One region of the Flavobacterium piscisymbiosum genome, then DNA from elsewhere that is predicted to be linked to it. Evidence: riboswitches for the same ligand, from Rfam matches in the RefSeq annotation. Region 1 holds a riboswitch; each other region holds the start of a gene.

Region 1 (5,001 bases):
GCATAACGGCTGGAAAGTACTCGTGACATTTTTCACGATTTTGATGTGAGAATTGTCACATCAGGAAGATAAGCGACTTAGTGTTTCGCGCGAAACTCCTAAATACGAGGCAATAAGACTTTTAGGAACACGCTGCAGGAGCGAAGGATATTGTTTTAATAATTGGTTGTAACGTTCTTTAGAGTTAGAAGTCTGCCAGGAAATAATGCGACGTTGAGATCCCAGAAAACCAAAAGTGGCTTTCTCCAGAAAAAAGCGCTCCATTTTCTGTAAACCGTTACATAGGTTTTTATAATCTTCAAACGAGCAGCAAAGCACTTCAGTATCTTCAAGGCATTCTAATGACATTGTAGCTTCAGTTTGGGTAAAAAAGGCGTAGTAATCACTTTCCCACCAATCTTCCATAGCAAAAGAAACAACATGCTGCTTTGCTTTTTCATCAGTATAAACCAATTTTAAAAGTCCCGAAATGATAAAATAAGAATGCTTGACAGGATTGCCTTCCTGAATAAGAAACTGATGTTTTTTAAATTTTTTGGCAGTAAAATGAGAAGACACAAAAGCAAACTCTTCATCTGTAAGAGGAATTATTTTCTCGATATGTTCTCTAAGTTGATTGTGCATAGTAGCATCCAAAGTTATTGAAATTTTAATAGAAGAGAAGCTTTTATTAGCGATATCAATTTTGCGATTAGCATAAAATATAAGAAAATTAAATTTAAGAAGTAGATAACGATTTAATAAAATTAATAACAATTTCTTAAACTTTTGTTTATTACTGTGTTGATAAATAATGTTTTATAAAGCTGTTTTAGGAACATTATTAACGAATTAATATTTATATTTGAGAATGAATCTGAGTCAAATAATTTAAAATATTTACAAATGGATAAAGCTATAAAACTAAAAGTTCGTAAGGAGTTGGATAGTCAACAACAGTTGAATATTATTAAATTAAAGGGTAGTTTAATCTCTAAAGGTTATACCGAAATTATTCATATCCTGGATCAGGATGATGAATTTCATATCAACTCTTTCGCAACTCCTTCTGAAACTACAAATGAAGTCCAGGAATTTATCAAAGCATTTATCTACAAAGAAAATTTGGCAGATACCATAACAATTTTCAGATAATAATAGCATTATCGTCTGAAGAATTAAAACTCTGCATTTTATTACACTTCTAAAATTTTAATCTTATTTTAAACATAGTCCAAGGTTTCAACCTTGGGTTATGTGTTTTTAGAACCCAATTCTCCAAGCCCCAACGGTCGAAATCGTTGCCAATCTTACAGCTGTATTTTAACTCAAAATTAATTTGGCAAAAACGTGTTTTTAATTCACTTATGTTATTAATGGTGTTTATGTTAATTCATTATTAAAAATGTAATTTCGTTACATTATACTTCTTTTTATAAAGATAATCATATCTTTACGTCAGATTTTGGTCTGTTTTCTTTAGAAAAATAAAAGAAAATAGTTAAAAGGGAATCAGGTGCAAATCCTGAGCAGACCCGCTACTGTAAGTTCTATATAAGTCTTTAAACGTTACTAATGCCATTGTTCGCCACGGTGAATGAGAAGGTTGTTTAAAGATGGAACAAGTCAGGAGACCTGCCATAATCACATAGTTTAAGACTTTCGTGGAATAAAGTCGAACAACAAGAATTGACCTGCTATTGCATAGTGGGATTCTCTCTTTTTGCTTTTTGATTACTACATCCGCGAAGTTTATTTAATTAAATCAGTGATGTATAATACAAAAAAATTACTCTTATTCTTTTTCTTATTTCTTATTCCGTATTTGCTTCATTCGCAAGTATCTAATGACAGTTTGCGTGTTTTAAAAGAAGTTATTTTAAAAGGTAAACCGTATCAGGAAGTAATTCCCGTACAAAGTCTTTCAGGAAAATTACTGGAGAATTTAGCGAGCCATAATGTTGCCGATGCATTGAGATATTTTGCCGGAATCCAAATTAAGGATTATGGAGGTCTCGGCGGACTTAAAACGGTCGATGTACGTAATATGGGTACACATCATGTAGGTGTTTTTTACGATGGTATTCAGTTGGGTAACGCGCAAAACGGAGTCACAGATCTGGGTAAATATTCCCTGGATGACATGGAATCCCTAACATTATACAACGGACAGAAAAGTGAAATTTTTCAGTCGGCAAAAGACTTTTCAGCCGCCTCGACCATTTATTTAAGAACAAAACGTCCTGTTTTTGTTGGCGATAAAAAAACAAATTTACTGGTAAGGTTTAAAACCATGTCCATCAATTATTTTGATCCTTCTTTTAGATGGGAACAAAAACTGAGCGATAAAGTCAGCATGAACGTAAGTTCAGAATACATCAAATCAAACGGACAATACAAATTTAGATACAAAAGAAATAATCTCGACGGATCTGTAGCCTACGATACCACTGCCACCAGACACAATAGCGATATAGAAGCTTTACGATTTGAATCCGGACTTTACGGAAAAATCAATAACGGTTCCTGGGATGCCAAAGTGTATTATTATGATTCTGACAGAGGAGCTCCGGGAGCGATTGTCGAGAATAAATTTTCTGATGGTTTCAGACAATACGATAAGAATTTTTTCGCACAAGGAACTTTCATTAAAGATTTTACAAAAAGATATAAGTTTCAGGCCAAAGCAAAATATGCTTACGATTACACGCATTATGTAGCAAGAGATACTACCAATATTTTAGGTGAAACCGTAACCGAAGGCGCACAATCTGATGATAGTTATTACCAGCAGGAATATTATGTATCGGCAGTAAACATGTACAGTATAGTATCGAACTGGGATGTTTCGCTATCTACAGATTTTCAGTACAACAGATTAAATGCAACCAGAAAAGGAATAAATACTCAGTTTTCTTTTCCGCAGCGTTATACAGCATTATTTTCTTTGGCAAGTTCGTACAGATATGGTGGTTTTAAAGCTTTGGGAAGTGTTGTGGGAACTTATGTTCAGGAAGAAGTGCGCTACAATGCAAAAGCCCCTGATAAAAAAGAATTTACACCTGCTTTATTTTTAGGTTACACACCTTTTAAGGAATACGATTTTAATGTAAGAGCATTTGCAAAACGTATTTTCAGAATGCCCACTTTTAATGATTTGTATTATACAATGGTTGGTTCGAGTACGTTGAGACCTGAATATATGAATCAGTACGATATTGGTTTTACTTATAATGTGCTTGTAAATAAAGGATTCTTCGATAAAATATCTTTTCAGGTTGATGGCTATTATACCAATACCAAAGACAAAATATTAGCAGCGCCTACAGGAAATTTATTTCGCTGGATGATGACCAATATGGGGCAGGTAAAAGGACAAGGAATAGAATCTGTCGTGAATATAGGCATGCACATTGGCAAAGTAAACTTAACCACAAATCTTACTTATACCTTTTCTGAAAACAGGGATTACACCAAATTTGGCGGTCTGGAATTATCATCTTACGGAGACCAGATCCCTTATACGCCATGGCATAGCGGATCAGGAATATTAAATGCTGAATACGAAACCTGGAACTTCAATTACAGTTTTGTATACGTAGGAAAACGATACAATGGCAATGTTAATAATATAAAAGTCAACGAAGTTCAGCCTTGGTATACACACGATTTGGCAGTGCAGAAATCATTTGCATTTCAGCATTATAAAATGAAAGGCGCAATAGAACTTAACAATGTCTTCGATCAGCAATACGAGGTAATTTACAATTATCCTATGCCGGGTCGTACAATGAAATTTATAATAAGTATCGAGCTATGAAAAAGATCACAACAAAATTAGTCCTCGGTTTATTGATAACCCTTGCTTTTGTTTCCTGTAGGGAAGAGGAAACGATTTTTCCGTCTTCGGATAAAAGTGTAGCTGCGCCAAGAAGCGACGGTAAAATAGAGGGATTTTATCTTCTTAATGAAGGTAATATGGGAATGAACAGAGCCAGTATTGATGTATTCAATTACAGGACAGGAAATTATACCACCGATATTTATTCAGAACGAAACCCAACAGTTGTAAAAGAATTGGGTGATGTTGGAAACGATATTCAAATCTACGGCAACAAGGTTTATGCGGTAATTAATGTTTCGAACAAAGTAGAAGTTATTGATAAATGGACGGCAAAACGCATCAAAAAAATAGACATTCCCAATTGTAGATATGTGGCTTTCTATAAAGATAAAGCTTATGTAAGTTCTTACGCAGGTCCTGTGGCGATTGACCCCAATGCCGAAATAGGTTTTGTGGCAGAAATCGATACGACATCATTAGAAATAAAAAGAAAAGTAAATGTGGGTTATCAGCCCGAACAAATGGTGGTACACAACGGGAAACTTTACGTTGCCAATTCCGGAGGTTACAGGGTTCCCAACTACGACAGAACCGTATCTGTAATCGATCTTGAAACTTTTACCGAAATAAAAAAGATAGATGTTGGTATCAATCTTTACAGTATGGAAATCGACAGCAGGGGAGATATTTATGTGAGTTCCAGAGGAGATTATTACAACATTCCTTCGAATCTTTTTGTGATTGATACTAAAACTGATGAGAAAAAAATGCAGCTCGATATGCCGGTTTTAGGAATGTGTCTCGTTGACGATTTGCTCTATTATTACAGTGTATCATGGAGTTACCTCACCAATAGTAATAAGGTGACCTACGGAATATTAGATACAAAAACGAAGAAAGTAATAAGCGATAAGATTATTACAGACGGTACCGAGAAACAAATTATGATTCCGTACGGACTTCAGATAAATCCTGAAACAAAGGAAATTTATATTACCGATGCACAAAATTATGTGGTAACAGGCTACATCTATTGCTTTACGCCCGAAGGCAAACTAAAATGGAAAACTACCGCCGGGAATATTCCTGCACATATTGCTTTTATAACTAAAAATTAAAATGAAAAAAATGTATCACAACTTTTTAAAACATTTTCGATTCGCAGTGCTTGTATTAGT
Region 2 (5,001 bases), 2.2 Mb from region 1:
GATAAAAAGGATAATGATTCCAAATACTAAATCATCTTGTTGGTCTGACAGGAGTTTGGGTAAGCCAAATTCGAATATGCAAAAATAGGCCGCTGCAACTGCAAGTATAATCCACAAAACACCTAAAATTTGTTTGATCGCATTCATAGTTTATAATATTAAAGGTGATTAGTTTTATTTTTATTATCGATATAAATCATTCCAATTACAAAACAGACTGAAGCTATAATAATAGGATACCAAAGTCCGTCGAGGTAAAAGTCCGCTTTTCCGGCTGCTTTAGAATGCGTTACAAAATAGGTTGAAATAGCAGGAAGTAATCCTCCAAAAATACCATTACCAACATGATAAGGCAGAGACATTGAAGTGTATCTGATTTTCGTTGGAAACATTTCGACCAAAAATGCCGCGATAGGTCCGTATACCATCGTAACAAATAAAACCTGAATGAAAACTAAGAAAATTAAAGTCCACTCATCGTTGGAATTGATAGTAATCGAAGTGGTAATCTGAGCATCTTTTTTGCCTGAAAAATGCGTCTTTTTCTCTAAGAAAGAAGTTCCGTCGGTATATTCTTTATGTGTGGTATAGATAGAATCGTTGTCTTTATTGACCTCGATTGTTTCTTTTGTGGCCTGAGTAAGTTCTGTTTTGTAACTTACATCTGTGGTATTGTACATCATTTTATAAATAGGCCTGTAGAACAAAATGGCAAGAAGCATTCCGCCCATCATGATATATTTTCGTCCTATTTTGTCGCTCAGCCATCCAAAGAAAATAAAAAACGGAGTACCTAATAATAATGCAATACCTAATAATCCATCAACTTGCGACGAATCGATATTCATTACGGTTTTCATAAAACTCATCGCGTAAAACTGTCCCGTGTACCAAACAACACCTTGTCCCATTGTGGCTCCAAATAAAGCGAGTAACACAAATTTCAAATTGTATCGGTTTCCGAAACTTTCTTTCAGAGGGTTTGTACTGGTTGTACCTTCTTTTTTAGCTTTGGCAAAAACCGGAGATTCGTCCATGTTTTTACGAATTAAATAAGAAACACCTACCATAACAATCGAAACCCAAAATGGTACACGCCATCCCCAGGAATCAAAATCTTCAGGAGAAAGTACATTTTTGGTGGCCAGAATAACCATTAACGAAATGAATAAACCAACTGTGGCTGTAGTCTGAATCCATGACGTCCAATATCCTTTTTGTCCTACAGGAGCATGTTCGGCAACATAAGTCGCTGCACCGCCGTATTCTCCGCCAAGCGCTAATCCTTGTAATAAACGCAGAATCAATACTAATAAAGGAGCCATAAAACCAATTGTTTCATAACTCGGAATACAGCCTATTAAAAAAGTAGAGCCTCCCATTAATAATAAGGTAGCCATAAAAGTATATTTTCGGCCAATAATATCTCCGAGTCTTCCAAAGAACAAAGCGCCAAAAGGTCTTACAACAAATCCGGCAGCAAAAGTGGCTAAAGTCGACAAAAAAGCCGCGGTGGGATTATCACTAGGGAAAAATTTAGTTGAAATTACAACCGCCAAACTCCCAAAAATATAGAAATCGTACCATTCGATCATAGTACCCATTGATGAGGCCGAAATTACTTTCCAGATGCCTTTTGTAGAAGTTTTACTCATAAACTAATTTGTATACTTGATAATAATTAAAACTATTAAATATTTTTTAACGAATATAAAAGATAATTTTTTATTTAATTGATACTTTTTTAACAAATAGTGTTTATTTGTTGATTTAACATTTATTGGGTAAATCAAAGCTTGAGAATTCAAAATAAAATACAATTTGCAAAGACGCTCAAGGCCTTTAAAATAAAGAACTCTTGCTTTGTTACGAAAGAAAACACTAGTTTTGCAGCTCAAATTTTAGAACAGAAAATGGTTGTCATATTGATACAATATTGACATTAAAAGGGAATTTGGTGTAAATCCAAAACTGTCCCGCAGCTGTAAGCTCATTAACTGAAACCCTTTAATACGTCACTTTTCATTTTGAAAGGGAAGGCTGGGTGTAGGGAGCAAGTCAGAAGACCTGCCATTTTTATAGTAATAAATAGCTTTCGGGGATTGAAGCTTGAATTAAGAGCAATATATTTCACTTTATGTGATCATGTATGGTTTAGTTATTCTATTCTCGTAAGCCAAAAATAGAGTTTATGAGATTTTTTTTCTGCAAATATGATCGTCAAAACAATTTCTTTCAAGATGTTTTTCTACGCGATTCATTCTTTTTCTTCATTAAAAAAAAATCATTAAAACGTATTGTTGTACAAGATGTTGCTTTTACAAAAGTTTATTTTATATAACTTTTGAAAGGGTAAATTGTATTTCGATTTAAAGATTTAAGTAATATAATTTTTTAAATATTTAATAATGAAAAACCAATTTTTTTTCAAACCACTAATTGCAATCGCTTCTTTGATGCTGCTGACAGTTTCGTGTAATAATGATGATGATTTTACAGCGCCGCCTGTAATAAAAGGCGAACAGCAACTAAAAGATACTTTGACCATTGGAAAAACGCTGCAATTAAGCTCGAAATTAGCAGATAGAAAGAATGTTTCTTTTGAATGGGCCGTAGACGGAAAAGTAGTAGGATCTGATTCTACTTATATCTTTAAACCAGAAACAAGAGGAGATTTTAAAATTACAATGACGGCCAAAAATGATGGCGGAAACGTAGCTCTTACTTATGATATTCATTCATGGGGAGCTTATGAAAACGGTTTTTTTATGATCAACGAAGGATGGTTTGGTCACGGAACAGGAACGGTAGGCTTTTATAGATATGATACAAAAGCGGTAGAAGACAGTGTTTTTGTAAAAGTAAATCCGGATAAGGATTTAAAACCTGCAACGTCTACATTAGAATTTGGAACGATCATTAATAAAAAGCTATTTTTAGTTTCTAAAGTTGGCTGACCAGTGGTAGTTGCTGATGCTTATTCGCTTAAAGAAGAAAAAAGAATCGCGGCTAAAGGTGGAAACGACTGGCGCGCTGTGGTAGGTATTGATGAAAATCAGGCTCTTTTGACGTCGAGTAAAGGGATATTTAAGCTTAATCTTAATACGATGGAAGTGAGCGGACAAATTGATGGTATTACCGGTCAGGTAGGAGATATCGTGAAGTCTAACGGGTATGTTTTTGCATTGTCTGCTTCAAAAGGCGTGATTGTTATTAATGCTTCGACATTGGCGATCGAAAAAACTATTCCGGGTATGGTTTTAGGATTTGCAGTTACCGATGATAAAAAAGTATGGGCAGCGGGAGGTAAAAACCTTATCAGTATAGATTCAAATACCCTTGAAATAAAAGAAATTCCGTTAAGTTTTCAGGCTTACGGAAGTTGGGGAGCATGGCATCCGGGATCTATTACAGCGGCTAAAAATGATATTTTTATTGCTAAAAACGGAAGTTTTAGCGGTGGTAAAGAAGTTTACAAATACACTGGAACTCCGGAGTCCTTGGCATCACCTTTTATTACATTAACAAATTCGAATATCTTATATGGTGCAGGAATTGGTTATGATCGAAAGAAAAATACTTTGGTGCTAAATACGTTAAATGAAGGTTTTGGGGTGAATTTCTCCATTAACAACCTTTATTTATTTAATGCTGATTCAGGAGTTAGAACAGCTTCGGTAAATTATTCAGGATATTATTTCCCTGCGGTTTCTGTATTTCATCAATAATTTTTTTTGCAGGTGATTTAACTGCGAAAAGATTTAACCGCAAGGAACGCTAAGATTTACGCAAAGGTTCGCAAAGTTTTATTATAAAGCTTTGCGAATCTTTTTTTTGTGTATTATCACGTGTCCCGTGGTTGAAACCACGGGCTATATTTGAAATGCAATAACTTGTAAGAGTATACATTAATGCTGGAAATTTTTTAATACAATATAAACATAGCCAACGGTTTTAACCGTTGGGATGCAATATTGGTAAAATTCAATAGGCTTTTTGTCGCAATCACAAACTAAAAAAAAACACAAAGTTCACAAAACTTTTTATCGTAAAGCTTTGCGAACTTTGTGTTTTCTCAACATAACGTTAGGTGAAAATCTAAGCGATCTAAGCGGTAAAAAAAATAGCGATAAAGTTAGGAAAGTGTTAAAAACAAAAAACCCGAATATTGCTATTCGGGTTGTGGTGGTACCTCCAGGGATCGAACCAGGGACACATGGATTTTCAGTCCATTGCTCTACCATCTGAGCTAAGGTACCGTCTTGTGCTCAATGCGGGTGCAAAGATAGAATCATTTTTCGTTTATTCAAAACATTTTTTTAAAAAAATCAATTCGTATCTTCGCAATGGTAAAGAAACAAATATGATTTTAACAATTGATGTTGGTAATACTCGAATTAAAGCTGCTGTTTTTGAGGAGAGTACTGTTCTTGAAAATTTTGTTTTTGAGAAAAATGAGCTTGAAGAAAAAATTAAAAAAATTTTAAAAAAATTTTCAAACTGCTCCGATTTGGTCGTTGCATCGGTTGGAAAAATCGAAAAAGAATCTTTTTTGGCTTTCGAAAAAGAATTAAATGTTCATTTTTTTACTCATGAAGATGTTTTTCCTTTCGTAAATAAATATGCGACTCCAAAAACGTTAGGAATCGACAGGATGATTTTGGCTTCAGGAGCAACTTTGCAATTTCCGAAACAAAACAGGTTGGTTATTGATGCCGGAACTTGCATTACCTACGATTTTATCGACGAAAATGACAATTATTTGGGCGGAGCGATTTCTCCGGGTTTAAGATTACGATATGAGGCACTGCATAACTACACGGCCAAGCTGCCTTTGCTGACTTTTGAAACACCGGAACATTATATAGGGAACTCAACAAAACAGGCCATTCATTCGGGAGTTGTAAATGGGTTCGTCTATGAGATTGATGGTTTTATCGATGAATATCGGGCAAACTTTTCAAATTTTATAATAATTTTAACGGGAGGAGATGCAGTTTT
Region 3 (5,001 bases), 3.8 Mb from region 1:
TTAAAAACGTTACTAAAAATTCTATTGTAGATTTTAATCTAAAAGTTAAAAAATCGGCTGAACCAAAACCTGATTTCAGTAGACTTTTACAGGAAAAAATAGATTCTAAAACCAAACCTATTGGGTCTTTAGGAACTTTGGAAAAACTGGCTTTTCAGATGGCAACGGTTTTTGAAACTCTGAATCCGAAAATAACAAATCCTAATATAATAGTTTTTGCAGCTGATCACGGTATTGCGAATCATGGTGTGAGCGCTTATCCGCAAGATGTTACGCGACAAATGGTAGGTAATTTTCTGGAAGGCGGTGCAGCAATAAATGTATTTTGTAATCAAAATGATATTCGGTTATCGATTGTAGATGCCGGGGTAAATTATGATTTCCCCACAAATGCGAATTTGATTCATGCCAAAATTGCAAAAGGAACGCAGTCGTTTTTACACATTCCTGCCATGAGCGAAACCGAATTGCAATTGTGTTTCGAAAAAGGAAAATCGATTGTTGAAGGCATTGCTAAAACTGGATCTAATTGCATTGGCTTTGGCGAAATGGGAATTGGAAATACTTCTACAGCTTCGGTTTTAATGAGTCTTTTAACGGGTTTACCTATCGAAGATTGTGTTGGAAAAGGAACGGGAATTGAAGATAAAAAATTAACTGAAAAACAAAACATTCTAAAAAAAGCGATTGAAAATTATTCCGGTCAAGCCGAATTAAAACAACAGCTCGCCTATTTTGGAGGTTTTGAAATTATACAAATCGCCAGCGGAATGTTGACTGCTTTTGATAATAAAATGCTGATTTTGGTTGATGGTTTTATTTGCAGCGTCGCCTTTTTGATTGCTGCAAAAATAAATCCTGACATTAAAAACAATGCCGTTTTCTGTCATTGTTCTGCCGAGAAAGCCCACCAAAAGCTTCTTGATCATTTAGATGCAAAACCTATTTTAAATCTGGATTTGCGTTTGGGAGAAGGAACAGGTTGTGCGATTGCTTTCCCTGTTTTAAAATCGGCTGAAACTTTTTTGAATGATATGGCAAGTTTTGAAAGTGCTGGCATTAGTAGGAAGTAATTTTAGTGGCATTTTCTCGTTAAGTAAGAAAAAACATTATAATTATGCCATTAATAAAAGTGTACATCCATTTTGTTTGGGGTACAAAGAACAGATTTCCATTTTTAGATTCATTAGAATTAAGACAAAAAGTTTGGAATCATATTAGAGAGAACGCAAAAGAAAAAGGAATTTATGTTGATTTTATAAATGGATATTCAGATCATTGCCATTGTCTAATTTCTTTAGGAGTTGATCAAAATATTCAAAAAATAATACAATTACTTAAGGGCGAATCTTCATTTTGGATTAATAAAAATAAATTGACAAAAGAAAAATTTGAGTGGCAAGATGAATATTTTGCGGTTTCAGTTTCAGAATCTTTAGTAGATAAAGTAAGGGATTATATTAAAAATCAAGAAAGTCATCATAAGAAAAAAACTTTTCAGGAAGAGTACAACGAGATTATTAGAAAATTTGGATTTCAAAAACAATAAATAAAATTTGGCTAAAGCCTTTTTAACTTTAAATATATACCCCCAGATGAATCTGGGGGCTATTCAAAAAAAAACGCATTAATATTAATAATGAAAATATCAGCAATCTAAATTGAATAGACAACATCTTTAGATGTTGGTTACATAATATTGATAATCAAAATGGCTTTAGCCGAATAACTCTATATCCTATAAATGAAAAAGAATTTATGAAGCTTCAAAAAAAAATAAACAATTAGAATTTGGCTAAAGCCTTTCTAACCCTAAATAGAATAACCCCAGATAAATCTGGGGGCTATTCAAAAAACATATTCGTATATAAGAATAAAATTTTAAAACAATCGAGATTTGAATAGCCAACATCTTTAGATGTTGATTAAATATTAATTGACAAACAAAATGGCTTTAGCCTAATAACTCTACATTTTTTAAATGAAAAAAGAACTACATATTTTTTTTACCTCTTTAATGTTTTACACCAGAATTCCGTGTCCAAAAAACATTGACCATCATCCTGATTATTTAAACAAGGCGACTCGTTATTTTCCTTTAATTGGCTGGATTGTTGGCAGTATTTCTTTTCTGGCTTTTTATCTTTTTTCTCTTTTTCTTTCTGTAGAAACTGCGGTAATTTTTGCCTTAATTATTTCTGTTCTTATCACCGGAGCTTTTCATGAAGATGGTTTTGCAGATGTGTGTGATGGTTTTGGCGGAGGCTGGACCAAAGAAAAAATCCTGATCATTATGAAAGACAGCGCTATTGGTGCTTATGGAGCGATTGGTTTGGTTTTACTTTTTTTATTAAAATTCAAATTACTTTCAGAATCTGTTTCGCTTTTCAAAGGAGATAATTCTATAGCCTTTTTTCAGGTTTTTATTTTATTTGTTTCAGCGCATGCTTTGAGCCGTTTGGCAGCCATCTCTATTATTTTTACGCATGAATATTCGAGAGACGATGCTTCGAGTAAAAGTAAACCTATAGCTAAGAACCATTCCTGGAAAGAAGTTTTTGGTTCGTTTTTCTTCGGATTACTTCCTCTTTTTGTTTTCTCTTATTTTCAACATAAATTCCTTTTGGCTTTAATTCCGGTTTTTATAACGCGATTTTTTCTAGCGCGTTATTTCCAGAAATGGATTGATGGCTACACGGGAGATTGCCTTGGTGCGACACAACAGGTTTGCGAGGTTGTTTATTATTTAAGTATTCTTTTGATATGGAAGTTTATCTAGTTCGCCACACCGAAACGATTTGCGACAAAGGAGTTTGCTACGGACAATCGGATGTGGGTTTAGCAGAACCTTTTGAGTCTGTTTTTGAAAATATTGTTTCGCAATTACCTTCTGAAGCAATAATTTTTTCCAGTCCACTAAAACGTTGTGTGATTTTAGCACAATACATTCAAAATAACATTAAAGCAATTTCATTTGAAAAAGAAGATCGTTTGATGGAAATGAATTTTGGCGATTGGGAAATGAAAAACTGGAATGAAATTTCGCCGGAGCAGCTTAATCCCTGGATGGAGGATTTTGTAAATATTAGCGTTTCCAATGGCGAATCGTTTATAGCATTACACGAACGGGTTGGTGATTTTTTATCTCAAATTTCAAAGGAAATTACAAAACCTATCATTATTGTAGCGCACGCTGGAGTAATTCGCAGCATTTTATGTCATCGTACTTCCCTGTCGCTAAAAGATGCTTTTAATAACAAGGTAGATTTTGGTGAGGTAATAAAAATAGCACTTTAAATACGTTTTGTTTAGAATTTATTCTTAATAGTGAAACAAATTAGAAAATTCGACATTTTTAACTTTATCTTTGCAAATAATTAAGGTTGTGTTATTTCGAAACACATTAAAAGGGAATCAAGTAATAATCAAATCTTGAGCTGTACCCGCAACTGTAAGCTTAGTTCTAAAAAAGAACGATTGTTGTTAACTACAAACCACTGCTCGCCCCCGCGAACGGGAAGGTAAACAACAAGACGCAAGCCAGGAGACCTGCCTTTGTAACCAATATCGAGCTCTCGGGAAAAAGAGTTTAGAAATTATGATTTTGAAAAAACTTTTTGCTTTTTGTTTATTGTTCTTGTGCCAGATTATTGTAGCGCAGAGAGATACTATTAATAACTTAAAAGAAGTTATTGTATCTGATGTTAATCTTAAAAAGTACTCCACATCACAATCGGTTCAAATATTGAATGATTCGGTTATCAATAAAAATGCATCTTCTTTAACATCTCTTTTAAATTACAATACTGTCATTTATTTTAAGGAAAATGGTCTTGGTATGACATCCGGACCTTCTTTTAGAGGAACTACTGCGGCACAAACTGCAGTTATCTGGAATGGTATAAACATTAATTCACAATTTTTAGGTCAGACGGATTTCAATACCGTTGGAACAAGAGATTTTAATTCTATAGCTGTCAAAGCTGGTGGAGGAAGCGTTTTATACGGGAGCAGTGCAATCGGCGGAAGCATTCACCTTAATAATGATTTGAGATTTAAAAATGAATTTTCGAATCAGGTATTTTTTAGCCTGGGAAGTTACAATACTTTGAGTGCCAACTATCGCATTAACGCATCTTCTGATAAATATAGTCTACAGGTAAATATTTCCAGAAATAGCTCTGATAATGATTTTAAGTATCCAGGCACAACAGATCAGAGAAACATAAATGGTGAATATTATAATACCAGCATGAACACCACTTTTGGGTATAAAATAGATGCTAAAAACACCATAAAAGCATACAGCCAGTTTTATGATGCAGAACGTCATTTTTCGTTAATTACACCCACAGAAAGCAAAACAAAATACAACGATTTTAACACCCGAAATTTATTAGAATGGGAAAGTTTATTCAATCGTTTTACATCAAAATTGAAATTGGCGCATATTGGGGAATCGTATAAATATTTTAGCAATATAGATTCTGAACTATTTACATATGGTAAAGTTGAAACTTCTATCATAAAATATGATTTGGCTTTTGATGTAAATGATAAAATCAAACTAAACACTATTGTTGATTACACTCGTAATAAAGGATATGGGTCGAGCATCGATAATGCAAAAAGAGAAGTTGGTTCGGCTAGTTTATTATTGAGTCATTTGGTGACTGACAAATGGGATTATAATGCCAGCATACGTCAGGAAGTAACCGATAATTTTGGAAATCCATTCCTGTTTTCTTTTGGAACACGTTATCAATTCACTGATTTTTATCGTGTGAAATTTAATGCTTCAAAAAATTTCAGAATGCCTACATACAATGATTTGTTTTGGGAAGGAAGCGGTAATCCTGATCTAAGACCTGAAACTTCTTATCAGGCAGAAATTGGCAATGAGTTTTTTACAAAGAATTTTTCTGTTTCACTAACCACCTATTATAATTCCATCAAAGACTTATTACGCTGGGTTCCAACTGAGGGAAGCGGCGGCGCATG

What was found. Region 1 has a riboswitch for cobalamin ahead of LNP81_RS16890 (TonB-dependent receptor). Riboswitches for the same ligand answer to the same signal wherever they lie in the genome.
Region 2: linked by a shared signal. The riboswitch ahead of LNP81_RS27450 (DUF5074 domain-containing protein) and the one ahead of LNP81_RS16890 (TonB-dependent receptor) in region 1 are both predicted to bind cobalamin.
Region 3: linked by a shared signal. The riboswitch ahead of LNP81_RS00650 (TonB-dependent receptor plug domain-containing protein) and the one ahead of LNP81_RS16890 (TonB-dependent receptor) in region 1 are both predicted to bind cobalamin.

What each region holds. Positions count from the first base shown of each region.
Region 1 is NZ_JAJJMM010000001.1:3,902,255-3,907,255, forward strand. It holds gene LNP81_RS16880 (Crp/Fnr family transcriptional regulator) at 61-624, opposite strand; gene LNP81_RS16885 (hypothetical protein) at 886-1,134, shown strand; cobalamin riboswitch at 1,429-1,636, shown strand; gene LNP81_RS16890 (TonB-dependent receptor) at 1,751-3,799, shown strand; gene LNP81_RS16895 (beta-propeller fold lactonase family protein) at 3,796-4,941, shown strand; gene LNP81_RS16900 (cell surface protein) at 4,943-5,001, shown strand, end outside.
Region 2 is NZ_JAJJMM010000001.1:1,731,199-1,736,199, forward strand. It holds gene LNP81_RS07780 (DUF6814 family protein) at 1-147, opposite strand, end outside; gene LNP81_RS07785 (MFS transporter) at 159-1,655, opposite strand; cobalamin riboswitch at 1,898-2,089, shown strand; partial or broken gene LNP81_RS27450 (DUF5074 domain-containing protein) at 2,457-3,728, shown strand; tRNA gene LNP81_RS07800 (tRNA-Phe) at 4,184-4,259, opposite strand; gene LNP81_RS07805 (type III pantothenate kinase) at 4,364-5,001, shown strand, end outside.
Region 3 is NZ_JAJJMM010000001.1:119,115-124,115, forward strand. It holds gene cobT (nicotinate-nucleotide--dimethylbenzimidazole phosphoribosyltransferase) at 1-1,073, shown strand, start outside; gene tnpA (IS200/IS605 family transposase) at 1,118-1,549, shown strand; gene LNP81_RS00640 (adenosylcobinamide-GDP ribazoletransferase) at 1,982-2,779, shown strand; gene cobC (alpha-ribazole phosphatase) at 2,764-3,297, shown strand; cobalamin riboswitch at 3,364-3,571, shown strand; gene LNP81_RS00650 (TonB-dependent receptor plug domain-containing protein) at 3,599-5,001, shown strand, end outside.